DNA from 4 places in the Streptomyces sp. NBC_00986 genome. Region 2 is predicted to be linked to each of the others. Evidence: riboswitches for the same ligand, from Rfam matches in the RefSeq annotation. Region 2 holds a riboswitch; each other region holds the start of a gene.
The links. A riboswitch is a leader RNA that binds a small molecule or an ion and turns the genes downstream of it on or off. The one in region 2 is predicted to bind S-adenosylmethionine.

Region 1: linked by a shared signal. The riboswitch ahead of OG504_RS08845 (amino acid ABC transporter permease) and the one ahead of OG504_RS02195 (putative leader peptide) in region 2 are both predicted to bind S-adenosylmethionine.
Region 3: linked by a shared signal. The riboswitch ahead of thrC (threonine synthase) and the one ahead of OG504_RS02195 (putative leader peptide) in region 2 are both predicted to bind S-adenosylmethionine.
Region 4: linked by a shared signal. The riboswitch ahead of OG504_RS37985 (aminotransferase class V-fold PLP-dependent enzyme) and the one ahead of OG504_RS02195 (putative leader peptide) in region 2 are both predicted to bind S-adenosylmethionine.

What each region holds. Positions count from the first base shown of each region.
Region 1 covers NZ_CP108733.1:2,010,308-2,015,582, forward strand. The annotation lists gene OG504_RS08840 (amino acid ABC transporter ATP-binding protein) at 1-765, opposite strand, end outside; gene OG504_RS08845 (amino acid ABC transporter permease) at 762-1,742, opposite strand; SAM riboswitch class IV at 2,077-2,186, opposite strand; gene OG504_RS08850 (glutathione S-transferase C-terminal domain-containing protein) at 2,264-3,148, opposite strand; gene OG504_RS08855 (putative leader peptide) at 3,217-3,327, opposite strand; gene OG504_RS08860 (alginate lyase family protein) at 3,444-4,694, opposite strand; gene OG504_RS08865 (alginate lyase family protein) at 4,722-5,275, opposite strand, start outside.
Region 2 covers NZ_CP108733.1:524,841-530,115, reverse strand. The annotation lists gene OG504_RS02200 (ABC transporter substrate-binding protein) at 1-1,561, opposite strand, end outside; gene OG504_RS02195 (putative leader peptide) at 1,800-1,925, opposite strand; SAM riboswitch class IV at 1,959-2,072, opposite strand; gene OG504_RS02190 (MDR family NADP-dependent oxidoreductase) at 2,246-3,265, shown strand; gene OG504_RS02185 (MerR family transcriptional regulator) at 3,295-3,735, shown strand; gene OG504_RS02180 (NtaA/DmoA family FMN-dependent monooxygenase) at 4,164-5,275, shown strand, end outside.
Region 3 covers NZ_CP108733.1:6,647,781-6,653,055, reverse strand. The annotation lists gene OG504_RS29795 (MoaD/ThiS family protein) at 1-133, opposite strand, end outside; gene thrC (threonine synthase) at 227-1,531, opposite strand; SAM riboswitch class I at 1,547-1,693, opposite strand; gene OG504_RS29785 (glucosyl-3-phosphoglycerate synthase) at 1,884-2,828, shown strand; gene OG504_RS29780 (trehalose-6-phosphate synthase) at 2,934-4,340, shown strand; gene otsB (trehalose-phosphatase) at 4,420-5,275, opposite strand, start outside.
Region 4 covers NZ_CP108733.1:8,483,749-8,489,023, reverse strand. The annotation lists gene OG504_RS37990 (hypothetical protein) at 1-416, opposite strand, end outside; gene OG504_RS37985 (aminotransferase class V-fold PLP-dependent enzyme) at 427-1,788, opposite strand; SAM riboswitch class IV at 1,954-2,070, opposite strand; gene trpD (anthranilate phosphoribosyltransferase) at 2,147-3,211, opposite strand; gene OG504_RS37975 (cytochrome bc complex cytochrome b subunit) at 3,346-5,010, opposite strand; gene OG504_RS37970 (Rieske 2Fe-2S domain-containing protein) at 5,007-5,275, opposite strand, start outside.

The sequences.
Region 1 (5,275 bases), 1.5 Mb from region 2:
CTCGTGCTGTGGCTTGTCGAGGACCTCGTGGGGCGGGCCCTGCTCGACGATCTTTCCGCCGTCGATGAAGACGACCCGGTCGGCGACCTCGCGGGCGAAGCCGATCTCGTGGGTGACGATGACGAGGGTGGTGCCGCTGGTCGCCAAGTCCTTGATGACGGAGAGGACTTCACCGACGAGCTCGGGGTCGAGGGCGGAGGTCGGCTCGTCGAAGAGGATGACCCCGGGACGCAGGGCGAGGGCGCGCGCGATGGCCACGCGCTGCTGCTGGCCGCCGGAGAGCTGCCTCGGGTAGGCCCCGGTCCTCTCGGCGAGACCTACGCGGCCGAGCAACTCCCGGGCCAGTTCCAGGGCTTCGGGCTTGCCGAGCCTGCCGGTGGCGACGGGTGCCGCGGCCACGTTGTCCAGCACGGTCAGATGCGGGAAGAGGTTGAAGTTCTGGAAGACGAACCCGATCCGGCTGCGCTGCGCGAGGATGGCCCGCTCACTCAACTCCTTGAGCCTGCCGCCCTGTTGCCGCACTCCGATCAGCTCGCCGTTGACGCTGACGTAGCCGATCTCGGGCTTCTCCAAGTGGTTGATGACCCGCAGCAGCGTGGACTTCCCGGAGCCGGACGGGCCGAGGATCACGGTGACCTCGCCGGGCCGTACGGTCAGGTCGACGCCGTCCAACACCCGGTGCGCGCCGTACCACTTGTGCACGTCGTGCACCTCTACGGCGGCGGGTGTGATGTCCGCCGGCGGTTCGGCGGTGTTCGTGGTCATACGGCGGCCTCCCTGCGGATGCGGGCCCGCAGGTCGGTGACACCGGTGCGGAGTTTCTGGATCGGGGTCGGCGGCAGGGAGCGGGTGGCGCCCCGGGCGTAGTGCCGCTCGACGTAGAACTGGATGACGGACACGACGCTGGTCAGGATCAGGTACCAGACGGTGACGACCAGGAGCAGCGGCACGATGTCGCCGGGGTAGGTGGAGCCCATCGTCTGCGCGGAGCCGAACAGGTCGAGCAACGAGACGTAGAAGACCAGCGAGGTGCTCTTGATCAGGCCGATCAGCTGGTTGACGTAGTTCGGGGTGATGGAGCGCAGCGCCTGCGGGAAGACGATCTTGCGGAACTGGTAGCCCTTGGGCAGGCCGAGGGCGGAGGCCGCCTCGTGCTGGCCCTGGTCGACGGAGAGGATGCCACCGCGGACCACTTCGGCCGCGTAGGCCGCCTCGTTGAGGCTGAGTCCTACGACGGCGACGGCCATGTCGGTGGCCAGCTTCGACTCGTCGAAGGAGAAGAAGGCGGGGCCGAAGGGGACGCCGATGCTGAGCGTCTGGTACAGGGCGCTGAAGTTGTAGAGGAAGATCAGGACCACGATGAGCGGGATCGAGCGCAGGGCCCACACATAGGTCCAGCTCGTCGCGCGCAGCACGGGGCTCTTCGAGAGTCGGGCCAGGGCGAGCAGAATGCCGCCGAGGAGGCCCAACACCGCGCTGAGTGCGGCTACTTCGAGGGTGATGACGAGTCCGTCGAGGATCGTCGGGCGCAGGAACCAGTAACCGAAGCGGCTCCACTGGTAGAAGGGGTTGGTCGCCAGGCCGTGGACGAACTGGGCGACCAGTACCAGCACGACCAGGGTGACGATCCACCGGCCGGGCCGGCGCAGCGGCTGAACTCGCTGTGCTGTCAGGGGTTTTGACGGGGCGTCGGCGGACGGGGCGTCGGCCAGGGACACGGTGGTGCCCGGGGGTTCAGTCATGGAGGGCTCCGGCAGGTTCACAGACCCCGGTCCGTGGCGGTGGACGCGCGACGGCGGACGGCACGCGCGGGTGCACGGGACCGGGGGCGGGGAGGGGGCAGGCACACCGACGGGATCGGGTGTGCGTCAGAGGTGCGTCGGCCGACTGGTCGTCAGGCCCGACAGCGGGCGCGGCCCGACGCGGTACACAGTGCGCTGCTGACCCGGAGCAGATCGACAGCACGGTCGGCGACGAACAGGTTGGCGTACGACCGTACGCAGCCCTGCGGGCGGCATGTGGCCGTCCTGAGAGCTGCGTACATGGCGTCACCCGTCACTGTTCCGGCCCCGCGGGGCCTCGCGCTTACCGAAAAGGTCATCCGGTCCGGTCGTCACCTGGGGCACCCCACCGCGTGCGAGGGTTGCCGGTCAGCAAGCCAGGGCCTGTCGCTGACACTCATGACCGTTCTGGTTCGCAAGTTAAGACAATTGTCCGAACGTATGTCAATGGCCGTCCAGCAACTGGACGGCACAGACCGCGCTCAGCTGCGGCAAGCTCCCGTTTCGTCCGCCGCGTGGGCCGCCCAGTCCAGGATCTGGACAGCCGCGCCGGCGGCCTCCAGGCCCCGGCAGTGGGCGTGGTGACGGCGGGCGATGCCGTCGAGGTCGAGGTGGGTGCCGAAGGCCGGGTGGGCGGCGAGGCGGCGGGCGTAGGCCCACAGGTGGGGGTGGTCGGCGATGCGCTGGACGGCGGCGGCGTCCAGGTGGTTGCGGTGCACGGTGTCGAGTTGGACCAGGGACACCCACAACTCGACGTCGGCGGCGGTGAGTTCGTCGCGGATCATGTGTTCGCGGCCGTCCAGCCACCGGTCCAGCGAGCCCAGCGTCTCCAGCAGCCGGGCGACCGCCTCGTCGCGCTCCTCCTGCTCGACACCGGCCGCGCCGGCGCGCTGCGCGGCGTCCTCGATGCCGTCCGCGCACAGCCGCTCGACGGCCTCGATCTCCGACTCGGCGCCGCACGGGTACAGCTGGGGTCCGCCCTCGCCGAAGTGCCGGGCGAGGTCGCGCGTGATGTCGGGGGCATGCGTGCTGACGATCCGGCCGGACCAGTCGTCGCTGAGCACCGGCGCGGCGGCGGGTCCGGAGTACCGGTGCGCGCTCGCCTCGTAGAGCGGGCGCAGCGCGGAGTGTCCACCACTCGGACAGTCGGGTACGGCGGACAGGAACACGGCCGGACAGCTCTCGTCGAGGCCGAGCAGGCTGTGGGTGACGGCGATGCGCAGGCCGTCGGCGCAGGCGGTGGACAGATGGAGGCGGTAGCGGCGCGGCACGGCGTAGTGCCCGCTGCGCGCGTCGCGTCCGATCCGGCCCCGGAACGTGGGGGCGGACCGGGGTGAGGGGATGGCGGCGAGAGGCGTGCTGGACATGGGACTCCCCGGGTACGGGCGCGTGGACGTACGCGCGGCGGAAGCGTCGTCGTGCGGTGGACGGGGGTTCAGCGCAGGGGGTTCAGCGCGCTGCAGACCCGCAGCAGGTCGATGTGACGGCGGGAGGTCAGAAGAGGCGAACGGCCCACGCGACGAGTGGTGACCGGCTCAAGCCCCATGTTTCCCTACCTGTTCACTAGGATTCCCTACTGGAGTGTCGATCCGCCGTCGCCCGGGGTCAAGAGGGCGTCCACGGGTCGGGCACCGATGCCCGACCCGTGGACATGCAGGGCGGCTACTTCGCGTACATCAGGGTGCCGAACCCGAGCTGGTCGTAGCCGCCGCTGTCGGAGCCGTAGTCACCTCCCCCGCCCTCGGGTGCGACGAGGTTGTAGTACATGGCCGAGATGTTCTTGTCGTCGAGGCCGATCCGCCGGTTGTAGTGGAAGTGGAGCATCGCCCACACCGGGCGGATCTGGCCGCGCGAGGCGGAGGAGATCACCGTCTGGGACGACTGGGCGCAGCTCTGTCCGGTGCCCCAGGTGTAGGTGGTGTAGGGCACGTCGCTGCCGCTGTTGTACTTCGCGACGTACTGGGCGGCCTTCATGAAGCGGCGGCTGTCGTAGGAGTACAGGTCGTCGCCCTGGTTCCAGGCCATCTCGCAGATCGCGCCCATCTGGCCCATGCCGAGGACGGTGTGGCCCTGGTCGCGGCCCGATTCCTGCCACTGGCCCAGCGCGTAGCCGTCCGCGTCGGTGTACAGATACGGCACGGCGTGCGCGATGGAGCCGTTGCCCGCACCGGACTTGAAGTACGTGACGGCCTGGTCGTACTTGGCGGAGTCCTCGTTGAGGATCCCGATGGCCAGCACGGACGCCATGTTGCACAGATCCCAGTTGGCCCAGTAGTTGGTGATGCAGGCGTCGTTGTGGTTGGTCAGGAAGCTGTTGTTCATCGGGTAGAAGACGTTCGCCATCAGCTCCTGCGCGGCGGCGAGGTCGAACCCGGAGTAGTCCCGCATGAGTTCGCACGCGTTGGCGAACTGCCAGCCGTAGAGGCCGGCCGCGAGGAACCGGTCGGCGTCGCCGCCGATCGAAGTGAGCTTCGTGGACCAGGCGTTGAGGATGTTCGCGGCGCAGACCGCGTTGGCCTCGGTGCCGCCGACCTTCCAGCGCAGGGCGTTCTGGTAGGCGGCGGCGATGTCGTTGTAGAGGAGGCTGTAGTTCTGTCCCGTGCCGCCTCGGATGATCGTCGCCGTCGCCCGGTTCGTCCAGGTCGACTGGGAGTGGGAGTTGGCGGTCAGCCTGCTCCAGCCGGACAGCCAGGGGTCGGTTCCCGCCGCGACCCTGACCTTGGCGCGGTTGATGTCGCCGGCGTTGTGCAGCATGCCGGGGTGGGTGAACGTGGCCGGGGCCGCGTGCGCGGTCGTGGCCACCGTGGCGCCGCCCAGGGCGACGGCTGCGGTGAGCCCGCCCGCGGTCTTCAAGAGACCGCGGCGGCTCAACTCGGTTCCGCGGAGGTGCTCGTGGGGGGACGTGCGGCTCATTGCGGTGCATCTCCAATCCATGAAGGATCAGGTGGGCGTGATGCTCACCTCGTCGAACTCGGTGGTGCAGCGGACCAGTTGGCTGCGCGAACAGACCACCAGCCCGACGTGGTAGGGGGCGTCACCGAAGCCGGGGATCTCTCCGTCGGCGAGGGGGGTCCAGGTGACACCGTCATCGGTGGACAGCGCCGCGCTGAAGGCGGTCCCAACGCGCTTCAGCCGCAGCAGGGTCGGGAGGGTGACAGCGGCTCCGCCGGTGAAGGCGGAAGCACCGGCCACGGTCTTGCGGAGCATGAGCTGGGCACCGGTCCCGCCGGTGACGATCGCCCCGGCGGCCTGGTCGAACGGCGACAACGACTTCGCCATCAGCAGCCCGACCCGGTCGGTGGTCACACCGCTACGGGAGACGATCCGGGCGACGACCTCGCAGTCACCGCTGACGGTCCGCCGTACGAACTGCCCTGTCATTCCCTGGCCGTTGGCGTTCAGGTCGACACCCGCGCCCCGCACGGTGAAGGTGCCGCCGTCGTACGACGTGCTCCCGGGCGTCGTGATCGCCACCACGCCCAGCGTCCCGAAGG
Region 2 (5,275 bases):
CCTTCGCCGCCACGCCGATCTGGGTCTGGAGTTCGACCACCGGTGCGTAGTAGGCGTTCTGTACGAGCAACTCCTGTGCCTGCTTGACCAGTTCGCCGCGCTTCGTGGTGTTCGTGGTTGCCGCCTGCCCGGTCAGTGAGGTGTCCAGCGGGGTCACCGGAAGGCGGTAGAAGTTGGCCAGCTCGGTGGAGAAGGAACTGCGCAGGATGTCCGGGTCGGCCCGGGTCACGTTGCTCCACGCCGCGTCGTAGTCACCCGACTGAAGCGTCGGGGCGAGCTGGGTGACCTGGAGCTGCTTGAGCGTCAGGCCGACTCCGACAGCCTTGAGTTGCTGCTGGATCAGCTCCAACGCGGGCTGGTTGGTCGCCGAGTTGGGGATCCAGTCGACCGTCAGGCTGAGCTTCTTGCCGTCCTTCGCGCGGATGCCGTCGCTGCCGGTCTGCCAACCGGCCGCGTCCAGAAGGGACTTCGCCTTGGCCGCGTCGGTCGTCAGGTCCGCGGAGAGGTTCGCGTAGTCGGGTGTGGTGTGCGCCAGGACGCTGGTCGCGGGCCGGGTCCCGGTCGGGAACACGGTGTCGGCGATCTGCTTGCGGTCGATGGCGAACCCGATGGCCTGGCGCACCCGCGCGTCCTTCAGGACCGGCCGTGCGTTGTTGAAGGCGAGGCCGAACACCACGCCGGGGTTGGCGCGTCGCTGAAGGGTGACCTGGCCGCCCTTGAGGGCCGCCTCGTTGGCCCTGCCGACGCTGCTGATCGCGTCCACCTGCCCGGACTGGAGACTGCCGGCCCGCACCCCCGCCTCGGGCACGACCTTGAAGACCACCTTGTCCAGGTAGGCCTCGCCGCTCTTGTGCCACAGCGAGGAACCCCAGGCGTACCCGGTCCGCTTGGCCAGCGTGATCGACTGGTTCTGCACGTACTGCTTCAGCACGAAGGGCCCGGAGCCGACCACTCCCTGGCTGCACTTCTGCTGAGGGGTCTTCTTCACGCTCGCCGAGGACTCGATGCCCAGCGAATGTGTCGAAGTGGCCTGCAGGAACTGGGCGTTGGGCTGTTGGAAGGTCACCTTGACGGTGAGCGGGTCGACCACGGTGGTGCTCTTGACGCCGCTCAGATAGCCCTCGGCGAGGGTTCCCAGTGCGCCGAGCTTCGGCACCGCGTCGAAGTTGTCCTTGACCACCTGGGCGGTCAGCTTCGATCCGTCGCTGAAGGTCACACCCGATCTGAGGTGGAAGGTGAACGTCGTCGCGTCGGAGCTGATGTCCCAGCTCTTCGCCAGCCAGGGCACGATCTTGCCGGTCGCGGGGTCCTGGTCGGTGAGGGAGTCCACGACCTGACGTACCGAGTAGATGGTGTCGTTGCTGGCCACCTGCTGCGGATCCACGCAGCCGGCGTCGGAACCCACCGCGAAGGTCAGGGTGCCACCGGACCTGGCCGGGCCGCTGCCGCTGTCCGAGCCGTCGCTGCCGCCGGACCCGCAGGCGGTGAGCAGGACGCTGGTGGTCAGGAGGGCGGTCAGGGCCGTCCATCGGGTGGGGCGGATGTCCGGATGTGCTCTCACGGAGGGTGCTCCTACTCGTGTCACTACGCATGGGTGCCCCGCGGATCACGGCTGCGCGCGCGGGCGTGCCGCTCCGGTCGGCGCAACGCCGAGGACGGGCAGTGCAGTTGGGGGAGTCAGGCGGGAAGGGGGGCGCGGCGGCTGCGGACGCCGTCCGTGAACTCGGACAGGACCGCGAGAGGCTGCGGGAGAACGCCTACGGGCCGCGACGGACGTCAGACGGACGTGGTCAAGGCGGTCAGGCGCGACACAGACAGCTGGTGAAGCGCTGCAGGTCGATGTGGCGGCGGCGCGAGAACCGGGAGAACACGGTCGCGGCCGTCAGGGAGACGATGGAGACACTCGGGTCACTGCTGTGTCGCAAGACCGTCCTCCACATCTCCGGCCCCGGCCAAGGGCCCCACGCTTGCAGGGATCGTCGGTGATCCTGCCGGGCTTTCACCTGGAGCACCCCACCGCGTCGGAGGGTTGCCGGTCAGCAAGCCAGGGCTTGACGCTGACACTCGATGCCGGTCGTGATCGTACGGAGCGACTTCGTCGTACGTCAATGGCGGGTGCGGGCAGGCGAGCGACATCGACCGGACACTCCGCGCGGGCTTGATCTTGACGTGCGCGTCAACCTTTACCGTCGACGGGCGCCGCACAAGCTGTGCCGCGCCCCGGTAACCCGTCAGGAGCCCGCAGGTGTCACCGTCGAACATCCCCGCCACGCATCGCGAGGTCCGTCTCGCCTCCCGTCCCCAAGGCGCCCTGGAAACCGCCCACTTCACCGTGGCGGAGGTCCCCGTCCCGGAGCCCCGACCCGGGCAGGTGCTGGTCCGCAACCGCCTGATGAGCGTCGCGGCGTCACTGCGCACCCTGATGGGGGGATCCGCCGGGCTGCCGATGCCGCCGTTCGAGGTCGGCGGGGCGTTGTCGGCTCCGGCCGTCGGCGAGGTGGTGACGGCCCCCGAGGGAGGGAGCCTGCGCCCCGGTGATCTGGTGTCGCACCGGGCGGGGTTCCGCGAGTACGCCGTGGTGGAGACCGACGCGGTGCAACCCGTGGACCTGACGGTCCTGCCGGACCCGGTGGCGTACCTCTCGCAGGGGCAGTCGGCCTGGCTCGGTGTCGTTCGGGGAGCCGAAGTGCGCGACGGAGACACGGTGTTCGTCTCCGGCGCGGCAGGCGGACTCGGCACCCTGGCGGGGCAGTTCGCCCGGCAGCGCGGAGCCGGCCGGGTCATCGGCAGCACCAGTTCCCAGCGCAAGGCCGACTACCTGATCGAGACACTGGGCTACGACGCGGTCGTGCTGCGCGGAGCCGAACCGATCGAGGAACAGCTGGGCAAAGCAGCCCCGGACGGCATCGACGCCGTCGTGGACACCGTCGGCGGGGAGCAGTTGCAGGCCGCGCTGGCCCTGGCCCGCCCCGGCGCGCGGGTGGGGCTGATCGGAGCGCTCTCCGCGCAGGCATCGGGTGAGATCACGGCACCCGTCGAGATCGACACCTACTCGCTCATCGTGCGGGGCATCCAGCTCCGCGGCATCAGCGGCGCGCGCGAGCGGGACGCGCTGACGGAATACCCGGAGACGTTCGGCCGTTGGCTCCGCGAGGGCTCGGTCACCGTCCCGCACACCCGCCTGTCCGGAATCGACCAGGCGCCCCGCGCCCTGATCGAACTGCTCGAAGGACACCACATCGGCACGGTGGTCGTGGAGTTGTAGTCGCCGGCCGCCCAACTCCTGGAGGACTGATGCGCATCGGCGACGCGGCGGCGGCCCTGGGCGTCACCACCCGCACCCTGCGCTACTACGAGCAGCGTGGCCTGGTCACGGCACGGCGTACGGCGTCGGGACAGCGGGAGTACGGCGAGGAGGACGTACGCCGACTGCACGCCGTCCGCGAGCTGTTGGACTCCGGCCTCACCATCGGCGATGTGCGTCTCCTCATCGACATCCTCGACGCGCTGCCCGACCGCCCCAAGGCGCCACCGGTCCGCACGGGGCCCTACTCGGACACCTGCGTCGTCCCGCAGGTGGCCATCCGGCGACTGGCCGAACTCGACGCCCGTATCCGTGGGTTGACGGAGCTGCGCGACCGCCTCGCCGACGGGCTCGACCTGCGGTTCGGCGTCCTGGTCGGCGAACTCGTCGGCCTCGACGCCCCCTTGAGCGATGCTCCCGCCGGTTCCTGACACCGTCGGCGCCGAAGGTCCGCACAGGGGCGGGCTTGCAGCGCCGTGCGGCGTCGGGGGATCATGCGGTGGCCCGACAGGCGTCGGACACGAGACCGAAGCGCCTGCGCGCCGCGGCACCGTCCGGTGCCGACGTCAGGACCGAGGGGAGTCACGGTGAGGACATCGCCTTTCGGGCCGGTCCGTATCGCGGCTCTGCTCCCGGTCCGCACGAAGCGTCGGCACGTCGACCTGTGCCTCACCCACACCGCGCTCTGTCGCTGACCGGTTCGACCGGCTCTCTCACGGCGGGCCCGCGTCTCTCGCGTGTCCGACCGCTACCGACCCTCGCGTGTCCGGGCGTCGACCCGCACCCGGGGAACTCCGTCACCCCACAACGCCACCGGCCGCGACGACACCGGCATCGGTGGGACGAGAATGGACGAGTCATGAGCGCGAAGCAGCCCCGGACGCTGAAGACCGTCACCGGAGCCGGCGGCACCTCGGAGACCTACGACCTGGTGGTCGATCCCACCCGGTCCACCCTGGACACCGCCGTCCGGGTCGCGAAGCTCGCCGAAGCGGCCAAGATCGACGCACTGTTCACCGCCGATCTGCTCAGCTTCGACGCCCAGGGCGCGATCGGCTCGCAGGAGCCGCTGGTCTTCGTGTCCGCCCTGAGCCAGGTCACCTCGCGGATCGGTCTGATCGCCACGGTCTCCACGACCTTCCACCACCCGTACAACCTGGCCCGGCTGTTCGGCACTCTCGATCACGTCAGCAACGGCCGGGCCGCCTGGAACCTGGTGACCTCCTCGATCGGCGAGGAGAACTTCGGCCCCGGCGACCTGCCCAGCCCCGAGGAACGCTACGCGCGCGCCGCCGAGACGCTGGAGGTGGTCAACGCGCTGTGGGACAGCTGGGAGCCCGGTGCGCTGACCGTCGGGGCGGACGGCCACGCGGTGCTGCACCGGGACCGGGTGCACCCGATCCACCACTCCGGGAAGTTCTTCGACGTGGCCGGCCCGCTGAACATCCCGCCGCTGCCGCAGCGCCGCCCGGTGCAGATCCAGGCCGGGCAGTCGGAGGCCGGTACGGCACTGGGCGCCCGCTACGCGGAGATCGTCTTCACCTCGCTCCCGACCCTCGACTACGCGCTGGACTTCACCCGGAAGATCCGTGCCCAGGCCAGGGAGTTGGGAAGGGCCGAAGGACTGCCGCTGATCTTCAGCTCCTTCCACGCCACCTACGGCGCCACCGAGGAGGAGGCCCAGCGGCTCGTCCGCGAGCGGCGTGAATCGATCGACTTCGACCGCGGCCGGGCCCAGGTGGCCGACATGCTCGGCGGCGGAGTCGACCTGTCGGAGGTACCGCTCGACTCGACGCTGCCGGAGAGCCTGCTGCCCGACGTCACCTCGGTGCACCGCCGTCGCGGCCGGGTCGACATCTTCACCGGCTACGCCCGACAGGGCTACACACTGCGGGAGTTGATCGTCGTGGCCCAGGACACCGGGCACTGGGCCGCCGCCGGCACCCCTGAGCAACTCGCCGACGCGGTCGA
Region 3 (5,275 bases), 6.1 Mb from region 2:
GGGCGGAGATCCCGGTGTGGTTCTTCTCCAGGTCGCTGATGACCTCGGCGAGGGTCGCACCCTCAGCGGTGACTTCGGCCTGCCCGCCGGTGTACGTGCGCAGGATGGTGGGGATACGGACGGAAACGCTCATGCTCAGGACCTCCGGTCAGGTACGGCTTTTGTCTTTTAGGGGCGCGGGGAACTGCGCGACCAGCCCCCACGGGCCCGCAGACGAAGAACGACGCTAGGACGCAAGCCCAGCTTCCCTGAACGACTCAAGACTCGGCCGGATCGTCGCGGTGAGCCCCGTACCGGCAACCGCATCCAACGTCTTGAGACCGTCGCCCGTGTTGAGGACCACCGTCGTCAGGGTCGGATCCAACAGCCCGTTCTCGATCAGCTTCTTCGCCACACCCACGGTCACCCCACCCGCGGTCTCCGCAAAGATCCCCTCGGTCCGCGCAAGCAACTTGATCGCGTCGACGACCTGCTCATCGTTGACGTCCTCGACAGCCCCACCGGTCCGCCGAGCGATGTCGAGCACGTAGGGCCCGTCCGCCGGGTTCCCGATCGCCAGCGACTTCGCGATCGTGTTCGGCTTCTGCGGCCGTACGACGTCGTGCCCGGCCTTGTAGGCGACGGAGACCGGCGAACACCCTTCCGCCTGCGCCCCGAAGATCTTGTACGGCTTGTCCTCGACGAGCCCGAGCTTGATCAGCTCCTGGAGCCCCTTGTCGATCTTCGTGAGCTGCGACCCGGAGGCGATCGGCACGACGAGCTGGTCCGGAAGCCTCCACCCCAGCTGCTCGCAGATCTCGTAGGCGAGGGTCTTGGAGCCCTCCGCGTAGTACGGCCGGAGGTTGACGTTGACGAACCCCCAGCCCTCGCCCGCCGGGTCACCGATCAGCTCGGAGCAGAAGCGGTTCACGTCGTCGTAGTTGCCCTCGATGCCGACGAGCTCGCCGCCGTAGATCGCGGCCATGACGACCTTGCCCTGCTCCAGGTCGTGCGGGATGAACACGCAGGAGCGGAAGCCGGCCCGCGCGGCGGCGGCACCGACCGCGCCCGCGAGGTTGCCGGTGGAGGAGCAGGAGAGGGTGGTGAAGTTGAACGCGCGGGCGGCCTCGATGGCCTGGGCCACGACGCGGTCCTTGAAGGAGTGCGTCGGGTTGCCGGAGTCGTCCTTGACGAACAACTTGCCCGCGTCGACGCCCAGTTCGCGGGCGAGGTTGTCGGCCTGGACGAGCTTGGTCCAGCCGGGGTTGATGTTCGGCTTGTCGGCCACGTCGGCGGGGACGGGCAGCAGGGGCGCGTACCGCCAGATGTTCGCGGGGCCCGCTTCGATCTGCTTGCGGAGCTCTTCGGTGTCGTAGGCCGAGAAGTCGTAGGCGATCTCCAGCGGGCCGAAACACTCCTCGCAGGCGAAGACCGGACCGAGCGGGACGCGGTGGCCGCACTCGCGGCAGGACAGCGCGGCGGCGGGGCCGAGATCGACGGAGTCGGCGGAGTTCGCGGAGTTCGTGGTGCTTGCAACAGTCTGCGCAGCCATGGAGGCGAGGCCCTTTCCTCATCTTCCTCACGACGCATTTCGCCATGAGACGGATTTGGCACCTTCCCGAGCCGGGAGCCTCGCCACATCAACGTGACAAGACCGGCTGGAGGGTTGCCGGGGCTTCAACGGGCCGTATCCCTCTGCCCCTCTGGATGAGCGGTGTTCAGTTGTGTATGCGGTTGTGTCACTTGCGTGAGCGTTGACGGCCCCCGACATGCGATGGTCATCAGCGTTGTTCAAGACTGTAACCGAAGGCCAGGACAGTTGAGTGAGCCGTCCGAACCGCGAGACGGATCACCTACACAGGGTGATCGCCTCTCGCCGAGAGAACGCAGAGGAGCCGCGCAACGTGCTGAAGGAAGTCGAGCACTGGCTGAGCACCCGCTCCTGGTCCATGACCGACCGGCCGCTCCACAAGATCCTGGCCGCGAAGCACCGCACGGGCCAGTCGGTCTCCGTCGTGCTGCCCGCGCTGAACGAGGAAGCGACGGTCGGCGAGATCGTCGCGATCATCCGTCACGACCTCATGCAGCAGGTCCCGCTCGTCGACGAGATCGTCGTCGTCGACTCCGGGTCCACCGACCGCACCTCCGAGGTGGCCGCCGCGGCGGGCGCCCGGGTCGTGCACCGTGACGACATCCTGCCCCGCATCCCCGCCGTGCCCGGCAAGGGCGAGGTGCTGTGGCGCTCGCTGCTGGTGACGAGCGGCGACATCGTCGCGTTCATCGACGCGGACCTGAAGGAGTTCTCCTCGGACTTCGTCACCGGGATCGTGGGCCCGCTGCTCACCGACCCCGGGGTCGACCTCGTCAAGGCGATGTACGACCGCCCGCTCGGCGGCGCGGCCGGACAGGGCGGACGCGTCACCGAGCTGATGGCCCGCCCGCTGCTGAACATGCACTGGCCGCAGCTGGCCGGTTTCGTGCAGCCGCTCGGCGGCGAGTACGCGGCCCGCCGCTCGCTGCTGGAGCAGTTGCCGTTCCCGGTCGGCTACGGCGTCGAACTGGGCATGCTGGTCGACGCGCTGCACCTGGTGGGCCTCGACGCCCTCGCCCAGGTCGACGTCGGGGTGCGCAAGCACCGCCACCAGGACGGGCAGGCCCTGGGCCGGATGGCCGCGCAGATCTACCGCACGGCTCAGCTGCGGCTGGCCCGAGGGCATCTGATCCGGCCGTCGCTCACCCAGTTCGAGCGAGGTCCGGACGGCTTCGAGCCGCGCACGTACTCCGTGGACACGGAGGAACGCCCGCCGATGGCGGACATCACCGAGTACCAGTCACGCAAGGTCGCATAACCGCACGGTTACAGACGCTCACGGACGGTCGTATACGGACTCGTACAGTCCGCCGACGGCCGTCCGTACGTTTGAGCGTTTCCGGGCCGGGCTAGGTTGTGCCGTATGGCTTCTACGTCGTCCCCCTCGCCCGCGTCCGGTGCCGCTCAGGTGCTCGTCGCGTCCAATCGCGGCCCGGTTTCGTACGAGGTGGGCGACGACGGTTCGCTGCGCGCCAAGCGAGGTGGCGGCGGGCTGGTGTCCGGACTGTCGGCGATCGGCCCGGACGCGGGTGCGCTGTGGGTGTGCTCGGCACTGTCCGACGGCGACCGCGAGGCCGTGCGGCGCGGGGTCGGCGAGGACGGCGTGCGGATGCTGGACATCCCGGCGGACGTGCACGCCGACGCGTACAACGGCATCGCCAACTCCGTGCTGTGGTTCGTCCACCACATGCTGTACCAGACCCCGCTGGAGCCGGTCTTCGACGCGGAGTTCCGGCGCCAGTGGGCGTCGTACGAGGCCTACAACCGGGCGTTCGCCCAGGCCCTGGCGGAGGAGGCGGCCGAGGGTGCCGTCGCGATCGTGCAGGACTACCACCTGTGCCTGGTGCCGGGGATGCTGCGGGAGTTGCGGCCGGACCTGCGGATCGGCCACTTCTCGCACACGCCGTGGGCGCCGGTGGACTACTTCCGGATGCTGCCGGACGACATCCGCGAGCAACTGCTCACCGGCATGCTCGGCGCGGACCGCCTCGGCTTCCTCACCCACCGCTGGGCGGACGCGTTCACGGCCTGCTGTACGGAGTTCACGGGCGGCCCGGGTGACACCCGGATCGGCGTCCACGGCCTGGGCGCCGACGCCGACTTCCTCCGCGCCCGCTCCCACGAGCCGGACGTGGAGGAGCGGATCGTGGCTCTCCGGGAGGAGATCGGCCAGGGCCGCAGGACCATCGTCCGCGTCGACCGCACCGAACTCTCCAAGAACATCGTGCGCGGGCTGCTGGCGTACCGCCAACTCCTCGACGACCACCCGGAGTTGCTGGAACAGGTCGTCCATGTGGCGTTCGCCTACCCGTCCCGGCAGGACCTGGCCGTCTACCGCGACTACACGGCCGAGGTGCAGCGGGTGGCCGACGAGATCAACTCCCAGTACGGGACGCCCGGTTGGACCCCGGTCGTGCTGCACGTCAAGGACGACTTCGCCCGCTCCCTGGCCGCATACCGCCTCGCCGACGTCGCCCTCGTGAACCCCATCCGCGACGGCATGAACCTCGTCGCCAAGGAGGTCCCGGTCGTCTCCGACGAGGGCTGCGTCCTGGTCCTGTCCCGGGAGGCGGGCGCCTACGAGGAGTTGGGCGAGGACACGATCCCGGTCAACCCGTACGACGTGATCGGCACGGCCGCGGCCCTGCACGAGGCGTTGACCATGCCGGCCGGGGAACGGGCCGAGCGCACGAAGCGACTCACCGCCGCGGCCACGGCTCTCCCGCCGGCCCAGTGGTTCCTGGAACAACTGAACGCGCTCCAGAGCTGAGCGCCGAGGGACCTTCTCTGAAAAAGTGTGACACTTTTCGAGAAAGTGTCACACTTTTTCAGAACAGCCCCGGTCCCCCTCAGCCCAGCTGAGCCGCGAGCGCCGACAGCAGTTCTACGACCCCTGCCGCGCCGTCCACCACCAGGTCCGCGCGTTCCCGCAGCTCCGTGACCTCGTCGCTGCCGCTGCACACGAGCAGCCCGGGGACGCCGTCCGAGCGGAGTTTCTCGACGGCGGCGAACGCGGGGAGGTCGCCGAGGTCGTCGCCGGCGTAGAGGACGGACTCGGCGCCGGTCTCGCGGAGGTACTCGGTGAGCGCGACGCCCTTGTCCATGCCGGGCGGCCTCAACTCCAGGACCATGCGGCCGGGTTCGACGATCAGGCCGTTGCGGGTGGCGAGGTCGGTGAGGGGGGCGCGGAGGGCTTCGAAGGCCGCCTGGGGGTCGGTCGCCCGGCGGGTGTGGACCGCGAGGGCTCGGCCCTTCTCCTCGATCCAGGTGCCCTGCCAGGCGCCGATCCGGTCGAGGAAGCCCGGGAGTTCGGCGCGGACCGCCGCGACCCCGGGGTGCGGGGCGGGGGCGCTGACCGTACTGCTCACCGCGTCCCAGCGTTCCGTGCCGTAGTGGCCGAGCACGACCAGGTGTTCCAGGCCGGGGACGCCCGCGAAGCCGCCGTTGCGGACCGCGACGCCGGCCGGGCGGCCGGTGATCACGGCGACGGACGCGACCTTCGGGGCGAGGGCGGCGAGCGCCGGTACCGCGCCGGGGTGGGCGCGGGCCTGCTCGGGGTCCGGGACGATCGGGGCGAGTGTGCCGTCGAAGTCGAGGCCGATCACCGCGGAGGCCGGTTTGGCGAGGATGGCCTCCAGAGCCTCGCGTCCGGCGCGGGTGACGGGGGTCGGCAGTGCGTGCAGGGGATCGGTGGAGTCCTGAGGG
Region 4 (5,275 bases), 8.0 Mb from region 2:
ATCGCCGGTGCCTGGGCGGCGGCCACCCGCTTCCGGACGTGCTCGGCGGCGTACCGGATGCCCCGGTTCTCGAACGGCTCGGCGACCATCGGCCTCAGCTCGGTCCGCCGCTCGTCGAGCAGGAAGCCCTGTTCCGTCCCGTCGCCGAACCGCAGCAGGTGTCGATGGGCCAAGGTGTACCAAGCCCTGTCGTTCTGCTCGTTGCTGGTGACGATCACGTCGACGGTGGAGCGCCAGCGCGTCACGTCCGCCCAGCGACGGACCCGCACACCGGACCCGAGGACGAGCCCCTCCTCGTACAGGTAGACCCGCTTCCCGCCGAGGAGACGCGGCGCACGCCGCACGACCGCCTCGCCCAGCAGCTCGCCCAGGCCTTCGGCCGCCGCCGCTCCACTCACCCCAGGTGGAATCCCCACCCCTGGATGGTCACACGGCAGGCACGCAACGGCCGTCCTCCGTGCGGTAGTTCCACTTGGCGCCGTCGGTCACGAGCTCCCGTACGGCCGTGATGAAACGGTCCACGTGCTCGTCGGGAGTGCCCGCGCCGAAGCTCACGCGGATCGCGTTGAGGGACTTCTCGCCCGGCGCGGCCTCGGGGGCGCCGCACTCTCCCTGGGTCTGAGGGTCGGACCCCAGGAGGGTGCGGACGAGGGGGTGGGCGCAGAAGAGGCCGTCTCGGACTCCGATGCCGTACTCGGCGGAGAGGGCGGCGGCGAAGTGGGAGCTGTTCCAGCCGTCGACCACGAAGGAGATGACCCCGACTCGTGGGGCGTCGTCGCCGAACAGGGAGAGGACCTTGACCTCCGGGACCTCCGCCAAGCCCGCCCGTACCTTTTCGATCAGGTGCTGCTCTCGGGCCACCAGGGTGTCGAAGCCCGCCTCCGTGAGCGCCTTGCAGGCCGACGCGATGGAGTAGGCACCGATCACGTTGGGAGAGCCCGCTTCATGCCGCGCAGCGCTCTCGTGCCACTCCACGTCCACTCCCCCGTCCTCGCGCCGCGTGACCTTGCGGCTGGCGCCGCCACCCGCGAGGTAGGGGTCGGCCGCCTGGAGCCAGTCGGCGCGGCCGGCGAGGACGCCCGAGCCGAAGGGGGCGTAGAGCTTGTGGCCGGAGAAGGCGATCCAGTCGACGTCGAGGTCCTGGACGGACACCGGGTGATGCGGGGCGAGTTGGGCGGCGTCCAGGACGATACGGGCGCCGTGGGCGTGAGCCGCGGCGGCCAGTTCACGGACCGGCCACAGTTCGCCCGTGACGTTCGAAGCGCCGGTGACGCAGACCAGGGCCGGGCCCTGAGGGTCGCGGGCGGCAAGGGCCTGCTGCAGGGTGTCGACAGCCTGGCCCGGGGTGCGCGGGGCGTTGAGGTAGGTGACCCGGGCGTCCTTCCAGGGGAGCAGGGACGCGTGGTGCTCGGTCTCGAAGACGAAGACCTGGCAGTCGGCGGGGAGGGCCGCGGCGAGGAGGTTCAGGGAGTCCGTCGTGGAGCGGGTGAAGATCAGCTGGTCGTCGGGGCGGCAGTCCAGGAACTCCTCGACCGTCCTGCGTGCGTTCTCGAACAGGTCGGTGGAGAGCTGCGAGAGGTAGCCGGCGCCTCGGTGCACGCTGCCGTAGTACGGGGCGTAGGCCGCCACGTCGTCCCAGACGCGCTGGAGGGCGGGGGCGCTGGCCGCGTAGTCGAGCGCCGCGTAGGTGACTTCGCCGCCCGTGACGAGCGGGACGGTGACATCCCGGCCGAGAACGGGCAGCGGTGCACAAATGGTCTGGGTGGCGGCAACGGTGGAGACAGACATGGCGAACTCCCGTGAGAGGCAGGCGAATTCACTGCGCGAGCGGACAGGGCTTCGGCGCAGGAAAGGGTGAAGGGGGATGTGCGGAGTGGGGGCTTCGCGTCCTATCGCATTCGCTTGCTCACAGAGAGCTCCCTCGATGACCAGGACCCCTGGTGTCTTTCGAGGGGCCCGCGCTTGCCGCAGACCTCGCTGCCTACGGCCTGGTCTTCACCCGGGGCACCCCGCCACGGACGGAGGGTTGCCGGACAGTCGGCCGGGGCCTCATGACTGTCACTCATGACCTGGTCAGAAAACCTACGCGAGGTGATCGTCGTCCCGCAACCCGTGTCCGGATCGCGGGACGACGACCGCCCTACCGCTATGCGTTGCTGGCGGCCGCCCAGCGCTCCAGCGTGCGCTTCGCGGCCCCGGAGTCGATCGACTCCCGCGCCTTCTCCATCCCGGCCCTGATCCGGTCCGCCAGCGGCCCGTCCCCGGCCTCGAGCGCCACCAGGGCCGCCGCCGAGTTCAGGAGTACGGCGTCCCGTACCGGGCCCGTCTCGCCGTCCAGGAGACGGCGGGCCACGTCCGCGTTGTACTCGGGGTCGGCGCCGCGCAGGGCTTCCACGGGGACCAGTTCGAGGCCTACGTCCCGAGGGTCGAAGGCCTCCTCGGTGACCTTGCCCTCGCGGACGATCCACACCCGGGAGGTCGCCGTGGTCGTCAGCTCGTCGAGGCCGTCGTCTCCGCGGAACACCAGGGCGGAGGAGCCGCGTTCGGCCAGCACGCCCGCGATGAGCCCGGCCATGCGGGTGTCGAAGCAGCCGACCGCCGACGAGGTGACCTTGGCCGGGTTGGTGAGCGGACCGAGCAGGTTGAACGCGGTCGGCACCCCCAGGTCCCGCCGGACCGCGCCCGCGAACCGCATCGTGGGGTGGAACTTGGCCGCGAAGCAGAACGTGATCCCGGCCTCCTCCACCACCTGCGCGACCCGCTCGGGCGACAGCTCCAGGTTGATGCCGAGCCGCTCCAGCACATCGGAGGAACCACTCGCCGAGGACGAGGCGCGGTTGCCGTGCTTGACGACCTTCGCACCGGTGCCCGCGATCACGATGGCGGACATCGTCGAGATGTTGACCGTCTTGGCCCGGTCGCCGCCCGTACCGACGATGTCGACGGCCGGCCCGGGGATGTCCAGCGGCTTCGCGTGGGCGTACATCGTCTCGACGAGGCCGTTGATCTCCTCGACGGTCTCGCCCTTGGCCCGCAGCGCCACCAGGAAGCCCGCGATCTGGGCGTCGGCCGCCTCACCGCTCATGATGCGGTCCATCGCCCACGCCGTGTCGGCGGTGCTCAGGTCCTGTCCGGCCAGCAGCGCGCTCAGTACGTCGGGCCAGGAACGGGCCGCCGCGGTGTCGCCTCCAGCGGGGGTCACAGCGCTCATACGGCCGCTCCTGAGTGTCGTAGAAGGATGGTTCAAATACGCGTCCCCACCCTATCCAGGGCGGGGCACGGCGAAGGGCCCCGTCCGGTGTTCGGACGGGGCCCTTCGACTGTGGCGTGGCGACGCCTCAGCGATCAGTGGTGGCCGTGGCCGCTCGTGATCTCCTTGTACTCCTCGACGGTGGGCTTGGGGATCTGGGACTCCTCGCCGTAGTACGCCTCGCTCAGCTTGGCGCGCAGCTTCTCGGAGCCCTTCACCTTGCGCTCGACACCGTTCTCGTCGACGGTCGCCCCGATCGCGGCCGGCACGTACTGCTCGTGCGCGGTGAGCGTGTGCAGCGCGTCCTGGCTGAGCGGCTCGTGGATCTCGACGAACTCACCGTGCGGCAGGCGCTTGATGATGCCCGACTCGCGGCCGTGCAGCACCTTGTCCCGGTCGCGGCGCTGGAGGCCGAGGCAGACCCGCTTGGTGGCGATGAAGACCAGCACCGGCACCACGAAGAAGCCGACGCGCACAGCCCAGGTGATCGAGTTGATCGACAGATGGAAGTGCGTGGCCCAGATGTCGTTGCCGCCACCGACGAGCAGGACGAAGTACCACGAGATCCACGCGGCACCGAAGGCCGTGCGGGTCGGGACGTTGCGCGGGCGGTCCAGGATGTGGTGCTCGCGCTTGTCGCCGGTGACCCAGGCCTCGATGAACGGGTAGACCGCGATCGCGACCAGGACCAGCGGGAAGATGATCAGCGGGATGAACACGCCCAGGACGAGCGTGTGACCCCAGAAGTTGATCTCCCAGCCCGGCATGAAGCGGATCAGGCCCTCGGAGAAGCCCATGTACCAGTCGGGCTGAGCGCCCGTGGACACCATGTCCGGACGGTACGGGCCCATGGCCCAGATCGGGTTGATCGAGGCGATCGCCGCGACGGCCGCGATGACACCGAAGACCAGGAAGAAGAAGCCTCCGGCCTTGGCCATGTAGACCGGCAGCAGCGGCATGCCGACGACGTTGTTGTTCGTCTTTCCGGGGCCCGCGAACTGCGTGTGCTTGTGGTAGAAGACCAGGATCAGGTGGCCGACCACCAGGCCGAGCATGATGCCCGGCAGCAGCAGGATGTGGATCGAGTAGAACCGTGCGACGAAGTCGCCGCCCGGGAACTCGCCGCCGAAGAGGAAGAACGACAGGTACGTGCCGACGATCGGCACGGACAGGACCGCGCCCTCCATGAAGCGGACACCGGTGCCGGAGAGCAGGTCGTCCGGGAGCGAGTAACCGGTGAAGCCGGTGAACATGCCCAGGACGAACAGCAGGAAGCCGAACAGCCAGTTGACCTCACGCGGCTTGCGGAACGCGCCCGTGAAGAACACCCGCATCATGTGCACGAACATGGCGGCGAGGAAGATCAGCGCCGCCCAGTGGTGGATCTGCCGGATCAGCAGACCACCGCGCACATCGAAGGAGATGTGCATGGTCGAGTTGAACGCCTCCGACATCAGCTGCCCCTGGAGCGGGACATAGCTGCCGTGGTACGTCACCTCGTTCATCGACGGGTGGAAGAACAGCGTCAGATACACACCCGTGAGGATGATGATGATGAAGCTGTAGAGGCAGACCTCGCCCAACATGAACGACCAGTGGTCGGGGAAGATCTTGCGCATGTTGGACTTGGCGAGGGAGTAGATCCCGAGCCGTCCGTCCGCCCAGTCGGCGATCTTCTCGCCGGCCGGTGCCTTCTCGCGCGAGCGCCCCGGCGCGCCGGCGCCTGATGGGCTCGTGGAGTTGTTCGCCGTAGTACTCATCCGCGCTCCCAGAATGCAGGACCGACGGGCTCCTCGAAGTCGCCGAGCGCCTGGAGGTAGCCCTCGTCGCTCACGCCGATGCGCAGCTGCGGCAGGGCGTGACCGGCCGGGCCGAAGATCACTCGGGCACCGTCGGAGAGGTCGAAGGTGGACTGGTGGCACGGGCACAGCACGTGGTGCGTCTGCTGCTCGTACAGGGAGATCGGGCATCCCACGTGGGTGCAGATCTTCGAGAAGGCCACGATGCCCTCGTGCGCCCACTCCA